DNA from 2 places in the Thiomicrorhabdus xiamenensis genome. Region 2 is predicted to be linked to the other one. Evidence: predicted binding sites of a transcription regulator. Region 2 holds the regulator's gene; the other holds the start of a gene.
What was found. The regulator PhoB, encoded in region 2, activates phosphate uptake and scavenging genes when phosphate is short. The targets are predictions, from matches to a motif close to GNNTGTCATAAAACTGTCANAT.
Positions count from the first base shown of each region.

Region 1: a site for PhoB is predicted at 2,800-2,821, ahead of HQN79_RS01670 (PhoX family protein). Genes of this name have one in related genera too.

Region 1 covers NZ_CP054020.1:362,838-367,085, forward strand. The annotation lists gene HQN79_RS01665 (hypothetical protein) at 1-737, opposite strand, end outside; gene HQN79_RS01670 (PhoX family protein) at 814-2,709, opposite strand; gene radC (RadC family protein) at 3,025-3,705, opposite strand; gene HQN79_RS01680 (acyl-CoA thioesterase) at 3,780-4,169, shown strand.
Region 2 covers NZ_CP054020.1:1,957,543-1,961,790, reverse strand. The annotation lists gene pstA (phosphate ABC transporter permease PstA) at 1-173, shown strand, start outside; gene pstB (phosphate ABC transporter ATP-binding protein PstB) at 257-1,075, shown strand; gene phoU (phosphate signaling complex protein PhoU) at 1,097-1,828, shown strand; gene phoB (phosphate regulon transcriptional regulator PhoB) at 1,859-2,563, shown strand; gene phoR (phosphate regulon sensor histidine kinase PhoR) at 2,569-3,861, shown strand; gene HQN79_RS09025 (inorganic phosphate transporter) at 3,991-4,248, opposite strand, start outside.

The sequences.
Region 1 (4,248 bases), 1.0 Mb from region 2:
ATGAACTTGGCGGGCAGTCGGATATAGATACCGGAAACCGAACCGGTCATCGGGCTGAAAATGCCATATGGCATAAAGTTAATGGCGCGCCAGCCGGTATTGCCGCCAAACGCATCCGAAAAATAGATATCTTTTTCGTTGTCCGAGCGGATAAATCCATCGCTGTCCGCCGGAAGTGCTGCCGGATTCAGACCCGGTAAAAGACGGAAAGGCTGGTTGTAACCGCTGTCCCAGTCGGTGCTTTTACCCTGTCTCTGGTTATAGGCCGATTGCCAGTTGTCTTCTTGAATATAATCCGGCATTACCCAGGTATTAGGGTCGATATCCATTGCGCTGACTGCGGCGAGTAGTGTTTCCGGAGCGAGGGTGTTGAGCCAGTAGTTTTTAGCAGCGGTGGGCGCTTGCGCACTGTAGGGTTCGTATCCGTAATCCAGTTGAAAGTTAACCAAAGGAACTTCGCCTGCTTGAGGGTTGTTGTTGCCGAGCCCTAATTTATAGAGCCCATTTGTATGGCAAAACAGACAGGCATTTTGGCGTCCCAGGCTGGTTTCGGTATAGCATTGCGCCGGAATCTGCGGATATGGATTACCCTCAAAAACGACGGGATTGATATAGCTGCCGGTAAGAGCGGATTGGGTGATCGCTGTTGGCGTGGTTGCATCTGACGTGCTGCTACTGCCACAGCCATGTAATACAAATACAGAACCGGCCAGTAGAAAGAGTAATTTAAAGTGCATCGTACAATTTCCATTTACATTGTTTACTACGCAAAAAGCCAGCATAAAGCTGGCTTTAAGAATCCAAGGTTATGGATTATTTGATAGCAGGCATACCGCCGATGTAACCGAAGTTACCATCGAAATTGTCGATTAGACCAGTTGCTTCTACAGCGGCTTCCATAGTTGGATCCATCGTGCTGATATAGTCACCGTGGTGCTGAGAGTTAGACATGATGTAAGCGAAGCCATCCATATTTTCGACCGCTTGCAGACCTGTTGCTTCAGCACCGGCTACGTTGGAAAGAATGCGAGAAAGTTTCTTGGTATCGACGTTATAAGCCCATACGAAGTTGTTTACGTGAGTACCTGAGTCTTCGCCGATAAACAGAGTACGCATCTTCTCAGAGAAAGAGATGTTATCCGTGTTGGCAATGTGATCAGGATCTGCCGTATTACCTAGCGCATCGGTTGCGATGTCACGTCCGATCAGCTTGTCTTCGGCATGCATAGAGGTTACGACGTAGTCAGACTCGATTCGGGCACCCTTGTCATCGACTTGGCCTGGCGTCATTGGCAGAGTGAAAGTGACACCTGCATTGATTTTAGCCATTTTGATGTGTTCCATCTCAGCCGGTAGGCCGTTGTCTCTCATCCCTTTGTCCAGATAGGAAATCGCCATGTACAATTTCTTATCGGCATCGTTAACCGCGATACCTTCCATTTTGTTGAATTCGACTGTCGCGCCGCTCAGTGCAGCATAACGGCGAGTTTCAAGGAAAGCGGCCGCTTTTTCCATGCCCGGCTTAACGGCCAAACACTCATCAAAGGTAGATCCGGCGCGGACACGAGTGGTCTGAACACCGTCAACGGCCGGACAGGTCTCTGTTGCAGAGTCGAAAGTACCGTTGTAGAAGATGTCGTCAAAAGTGGTGGTGTCGGCAAGCGTTTTCACTTCGGCGTCGGTTGCAGAACCGAGTTTAATCCAGCTGAAGTTACCGCTGTACGAAGTACCGTTTTGCGTGAACTTACCGGCGTACAGGCTTCCTGATGACAGGTCTTCCTCTTTATCAGCTACATACATGAACAGTGCAACGTTAGTACCGTCGTCTCCGTAGTAAACCGTGCGCGAATCCGGCATGACTTTACCTGCTTCCCAAGTACCGCGACCCATTGAGTAGTGTTTAACGACATCTGTTGAACCATCTTCATGAACAGTGACTTCCGGGAAGAAACCATAGTGGTACGGGTTAGCTACTTTCGTGCTGTTGAAGTACATATTGGACATTGCAGTAATTGCTGCATCCGTTCTGCTGTAGCTGCTGTTCAGAGGGTTGTACTGCATGTCGTAGTCTTCTTCAGAACCAAGGTGGGTGTTCCAAGGCGTTTGAGAACCAAAACATGGAATCCATAGACCATCAACATTTGAAAAACTGATTGGAGCCTGGTCAACGGCGGTTAGCTCCCCCGTTTTTGCATCTTGTTGCATTTCGGTAAGAATCATTCCCATAGGTGCACGGCTAGGCGCGCGAGTTCCATCAGAAATAATCCAGTCGTATTCCAGGTGAGAAACCATATAAATTTTGTTGCCGACTTTCAAAAGACTGTTTGAATCCGGTGTTTCGGCAACAAGAGGCATGCCCAGTGAATCTTGCAGTGGGTTCATGTCCATATCGTAAAGCTGTCCAGCCGGATGCGCGTTAGAGCCAACCGTGCTGGTGGTACCGAAAAGTTTCTTATAAGTCAGAGGGAATGTCTCGGTGGTACCATCTGTATAGGTGATGATTGCAGAAGACTCTGTATAAGTCGTCGCCATTTTTTCAGCAGTTGTCGGTGCCGCAGTGCTGGTGAATTCAATCGATTCGAATGAACGTGCATCCATGATTGCGCTGGTCAGATCACCGTCAGAAACGTCTTGATTGCATCCACTAAGCGTGATCAAAGAACCGGCTAGAAGCGCGGTTACGGCATAGTGTAGTTTGTTAAGTTTCATTTTCTTATCCCTAAAGTTTGGTTGGTTGTTTTGCAGGAACAGAATCTTAGGGGGAGAATGTGACAAACAAGTAAATGCAAATTGACAGCTATTGGAAGGTTTTATGACAGGGTTGGATTGAATTTATGGCCTTTTTTTAAACCCCCTGTCAGCAGGGGATTGGATTAGGTGTAGCCCGAAGGACTATGCCTTTTTCTTTATGCCTGGTTCATTCGGGGGGAAGCCCCGAATTCTTTGAAACCGAGGCGTTTTGTCTGCTTGGTACGGTGTCAGTAAGTTACAGTAATGTTACTTTGGGCCTCCGGTTTCACCGTTTTATGGCATTTTGCCGAGCTGAACCAGAGAGTGCCAGCGGCCGGAATCACCGAGGATAATATGATCCAGCGTGCGGATATCGACTAGCTGTAAAGCCTGAGACAGCGTTTCGGTGATTCGAATATCCGCTTCACTCGGAGTGGGATCGCCCGACGGATGGTTATGAGCCAGTATGACCGCGGCGGCATTGTTCTCCAGCGCGCTTTTTACGATTTCTCTGGGATGGATGCTGGCCTGATTCAGCGTTCCGGAAAACAGGGTTTGGTAGTGAATTAACCGGTGTTGCTGATCGAGCAGAAGGATCCCGAAGTATTCACGATCCTGATGGCCTATTTCATACTCCAGAAAACGTGCAACCGCTTCCGGAGATTGCATGGCGTCGCCTCTTTTCAAGCCGCTTTCAAAATGGCGTCGTGCTATTTCCAGAACGGCTTTGAGTTGCACATATTTCGCATCGCCGAGGCCTTTTGCCTGACAGAATTCCTGGCGTTCAGCCTTTAAGAGGGCATCCAGCGAGCCGAAGTGGTTTAATAACGATTGAGCCAGATCGACTGCGCTCATGCCTTTGACCCCCACTCTGAGAAATATTGCCAGCAACTCGGCATCGCTTAAACTGCGGGCGCCGAACTCAAGGAGTTTCTCTCTGGGTCTTTCCAGACGATGCCAGTCTAAAATCGTCATATCGGTTCCCTGATTTACGGTTGGGGAAATGTCGTTTGAATACTTATATTAATTGAAAAAGGGATTTATTGATAATGTTTAGTATCGAAATGCAAGTTAGGGATCATGAGTGCGATCTGCAGGGAGTGGTCAATAATGCGGTCTATATGAATTATCTCGAGCATGCCCGTCATCAGTACCTCCATTCTTTAGGGATTAACTTTGCCGATTATACGGCGCAGCAGATTCATCTAATGCTGGTGCGTGCCGAGTTGGATTTTAAAGCCTCGTTAAAGCCGAACGATGTCTTTAAGGTGACGGTAAAAATGGAACGTGAGTCGCGGATCAAGTATGCGTTTATTCAGGAGGTGATTCGGCTTGCGGATGATAAAGTCATGCTTAAAGCAAAAAATATCGGTGTTGCGTTAAATCCTAACGGCAAACCGACCACTTTCAAGCCATTTGATGATGCCATTCAAGACTAGTTGCGAGTCGATCAGGTTTTTCCAGATAACTTCTGTTGTTTCTGTTTTATTCAAGACCGGTAATTGAAGCCGCTTTATA
Region 2 (4,248 bases):
ACCTGGGCTTCCATATTTATGATGTCGGTTTCCAGAGCCCGAATGTCGAAGCGTCTCAGCCGTTGGTTTATGCCACCTCGCTGCTGCTGGTGCTGATTATTGTCGGTTTGAACCTGGGCGCGATTTCGATTCGTAACCGCCTGCGTGAGAAATATAAGGCACTGGATAATTAAGCCAATTCAGTGGGTAAATTGAGCATATTTAAAGTAAATACAGATTTAAATTTGCCAACGGAGTTGGCTAGAAGGGTTAAATTATGAGTGAAAGTAACGTAAGCATTACAATGGATCGCGACAGCCGTAATCTTCGTTTGGAGGATGAGAAGGTTGCGATTGAAGTCAATGACTGGAACCTGTACTACGGCAGTAAGCAGGCATTATCCAATGTCTCGATGAAATTGCCGGAAAACCGCGTAACGGCATTTATCGGTCCTTCGGGATGCGGTAAGTCAACGCTGTTACGCTGTTTTAACCGTATGAACGATTTGATCGATATTGTCCGTGTGGAAGGAGAAATGACTCTGCATGGCGACGATATGTACGCCAAAGGAATGGATGTTGCCGCTTTGCGTCGTCGTGTCGGCATGGTGTTCCAGAAGCCGAATCCTTTTCCGAAGTCGATCTATGAAAACGTTTGTTACGGTTTGCGTCTGCAAGGTATTAAAGATAAGCGTGTTCTGGATGAAAGCGTTGAGTGGGCGCTGAAGGGTGCCGGATTGTGGGAAGAGGTCAAGGATCGTCTGAATGATAATGCACTGGGGATGTCCGGTGGTCAGCAGCAGCGTCTGTGTATCGCCCGCGCAATCGCGATCAAGCCGGAAGTTCTGCTTCTGGACGAGCCGACCTCGGCACTGGATCCGATTTCAACTCTGGCGATCGAAGAGCTGATTTTTGAATTGAAGAAAGATTTCACTATTCTGATCGTAACCCACAATATGCAGCAGGCGGCTCGTGTCTCGGATTACACGGCCTTTATGTATATGGGTGAGCTGATTGAATATACCGATACGGACACTTTGTTCACCAATCCGCAGGTGAAGCGTACCGAAGATTATATTACCGGCCGTTACGGTTAATTTTAGCGGGAGGAGAAAATTATGAATCGTGATGAATTTAACACCCATATTTCAGAACAGATGAACCGCAATATTGAGGCTCTGTTTAATGAAGTTTTGGAAATGGGCGGTCTGGTCGAGCAGCAGCTGGCGGATCTGAACCGTGCATTGGAGAACAATGATATCGAACTGGCGAAAGCCGCCATGTTGCAGGATGAAAATATTAACCGCGGCGAGATGGAGATCGACCGTCTGTGCGCGACGGTTCTGGCTCGACAGCAGCCGACAGCATCTGACTTGCGTCTAATTGTGATGGCGATTCGCATTGCGATGGATCTTGAGCGTATGGGCGACGAAGCGGTCAAAATTGCCAAAATGGCAATGGAGCAGTGTACGCTTGGTGGTGACTGCTCATCTATGCCCGCCTACACTCATCTGCGTCAGCTGATGGCGGCGAGCAGCCAGATGATTAAAACCGCTTTGAATGGTTTCTCCCGTTTGGATACGACCGATGTGATGTCGATCTATCATGAAGAAGAGCGCATGGATGAAGTCCTTCATCAGGCGGTTGAGGCAATTAAGGCGGAATTGCTTGCTTCTGACACTGCCGATAAGGTAGATTTGCAGTTGCGTATGCTGATGGCGGTTCGTGCTGCCGAGCGTATTACAGATCATGCCTTGAACATCGGTGAAAGCGTGGCTTATCTGGTTAAAGGTCAAGATGTGCGTGATCTTGATGAAGAGACTATGGCAAGAATTTTGTCACAGGAATAGAGACGTTATTTTACTGTTTGGAGAAGAGGTTTGAGTCAAAAAACGATTCTCATTGTTGAAGATGAAGCCGCAATCCGCGATATGCTTAAATTTACGCTAAGCTCGTCGGGTTTTTGGGTCGAAGAAGCCGATAATGCTGAGCAGGGCATGCGCCTGGCTTTGGATAAAACACCGGATCTGATCCTTTTGGATTGGATGCTGCCGGGAATTTCCGGAGTGACTATGGCGCAGAAGCTGCGTCAGAATGATCAGACCCGCGATATGCCGATTATCATGCTGACTGCGCGGGGCGAGGAAGAGGCTCAGGTTCAAGGTTTTGATGCCGGGGTCGATGACTATGTCGTTAAACCCTTCTCTCCGCGGGCTTTGGTTGCGAGAGTGAATGCCATTCTTCGCCGCCAGCATGGTGCTGTAGGCGCGAACGACGGGCAGCAGATTATTGCCGGTCGTATGTGTTTGGATATTGAAAGCCACCGTTTCTATGTCGATGGTGAAGAACTTAAGTTGGGGCCGACTGAATTTAAGTTGATTAACTTTTTTATGTCGCATGCGAACCGGGTGTTCTCTCGAACTCAGCTGCTTGATCAGGTCTGGGGGCTGAATGTCGTGGTCGAAGAACGTACTGTCGATGTGCATATTCGTCGTTTGCGCAAGCTTCTGGAACCCGTCGGAGTGGATAATTACATTCAGACTATTCGTGGTTCGGGATATCGTTTTTCAGTTGTTGAGGAATAAGCTGATTGTTAACAAGTGGAATTAAACGCGAGCTGACCTGGGTCATTGGGGCTCTCTGGCTTGCTTTCGGATTTGCCTGGCTGACCGGCTGGTGGTATTCAACCTCAGCCGGTTTTGTCGTTTTGTATATCGGCCGTCATTTATGGAGTGTACGGCGCTTCGAAAAATGGATTCAGGGTACCAGTATTGATGCGCATCCGCCGTTGACCGGTTTGTGGAGCGAAGTCTCCTATCAGGTTTCGAAGAAGCAGCGCGCTCTGGAAAAGCACGCGGATTTGAACTTCTATAAATCCGAGCAGTTTAAGGCGGCTTCGATGCTACTGCCGTCGGCGGTGGTTTCGATTGATCAGAATCACTATATCGAATGGCTTAACGAGCCTGCGACGCGAATGCTTGGCCTGCTTCGTCAGGATGTCGGACGCCGGATAGAGGCGATTATCCGACAACCGGATTTTCTGGAATATCTGAAATCTGGCGATTACCGCCGTGCCATTACTCTGACCCTGGATCAGTCGCGGATTTTTGAAGTCAAGATCATTAATTATTTTGAAAATCACCGTCTGTTGATTGCCACGGATATAACAGAGTTGTATCAGCTGGCGCAGATTCGCCGCGACTTTGTAGCCAATGCTTCGCATGAATTGCGCACGCCTTTGACCGTCTTGCACGGTTATCTGGAATTGTTAACCGACATGCCGCACGAACCGCAGTGGGATACGCCTTTAGAACATATGAGTAACCAGACGGTTCGAATGCGTGCAATTATCGAGGATCTTCTGACGCTTTCTTCAATCGAAGCAGGGTCAATCAATGCCAAACAGGAAGAGGTCGATGTGCCGAAAATTCTCGAACAGCTGAAAGCGGAAGTCGAGCAGTTGGCATCGGCAGGGCATAGGTTGAAATTTGAAATTACCCCGGGATTGATGATTAAAGGTATGCCGGAGCCGCTGAAAAGCGTATTCATGAATTTGTTGTCGAATGCGATCCGCTACTCGCCGGATGGCGGTGAAGTCAGTGTCCGCTGGTATGCTGATGAAGAGGGGGCGCATTTCAGCGTATCCGATCAGGGCTTGGGAATCTCTCCCGAGCATATTCCACGACTGACCGAGCGTTTTTACCGCGTCGACAAAGACCGTTCGCGAGTGACCGGTGGTACAGGGCTCGGTCTGGCAATCGTTAAGCATGTTCTGGATAAGCACGACTCTCATCTGGAAGTGAGCAGTATGCCGGGCGTAGGCAGTACTTTCGGTTGCAGTTTTGCACTTAGTCGGGTGGTTCACACTCAGAAGGACGCCTGATGAAGTCTGTCTGATGCGTTGATTTAGGCGTCGCTAAAAGTGGCCGTGTAACTCTCGCAGGAATGATTAGCAGACAAAATAAAACCCGCATTAAGCGGGTTTTATTTTGTCCGGTCGAAACGTCCTGTCTTACGGCAGCATCATTCCGCGGATAGCAAAGAAAAGGAACGCCGCGAGCAGGGCGGAGGCCGGAACGGTAATAACCCAAGCGGCAACGATTTTCAAAAAGGCCGAACGTTTAACCAGCTCTTTCTGATATACCTTGTTCAGCGATTTGCGTTCTTTTTTACTCAACTCAACTTCCGCTTTTTTCTCTTTTAACTGCGCCAGCATCACTTTTTTCTCCGGAACCGAGGCTTTGGAGAAGCGGTTGATGAATTCGTTAAC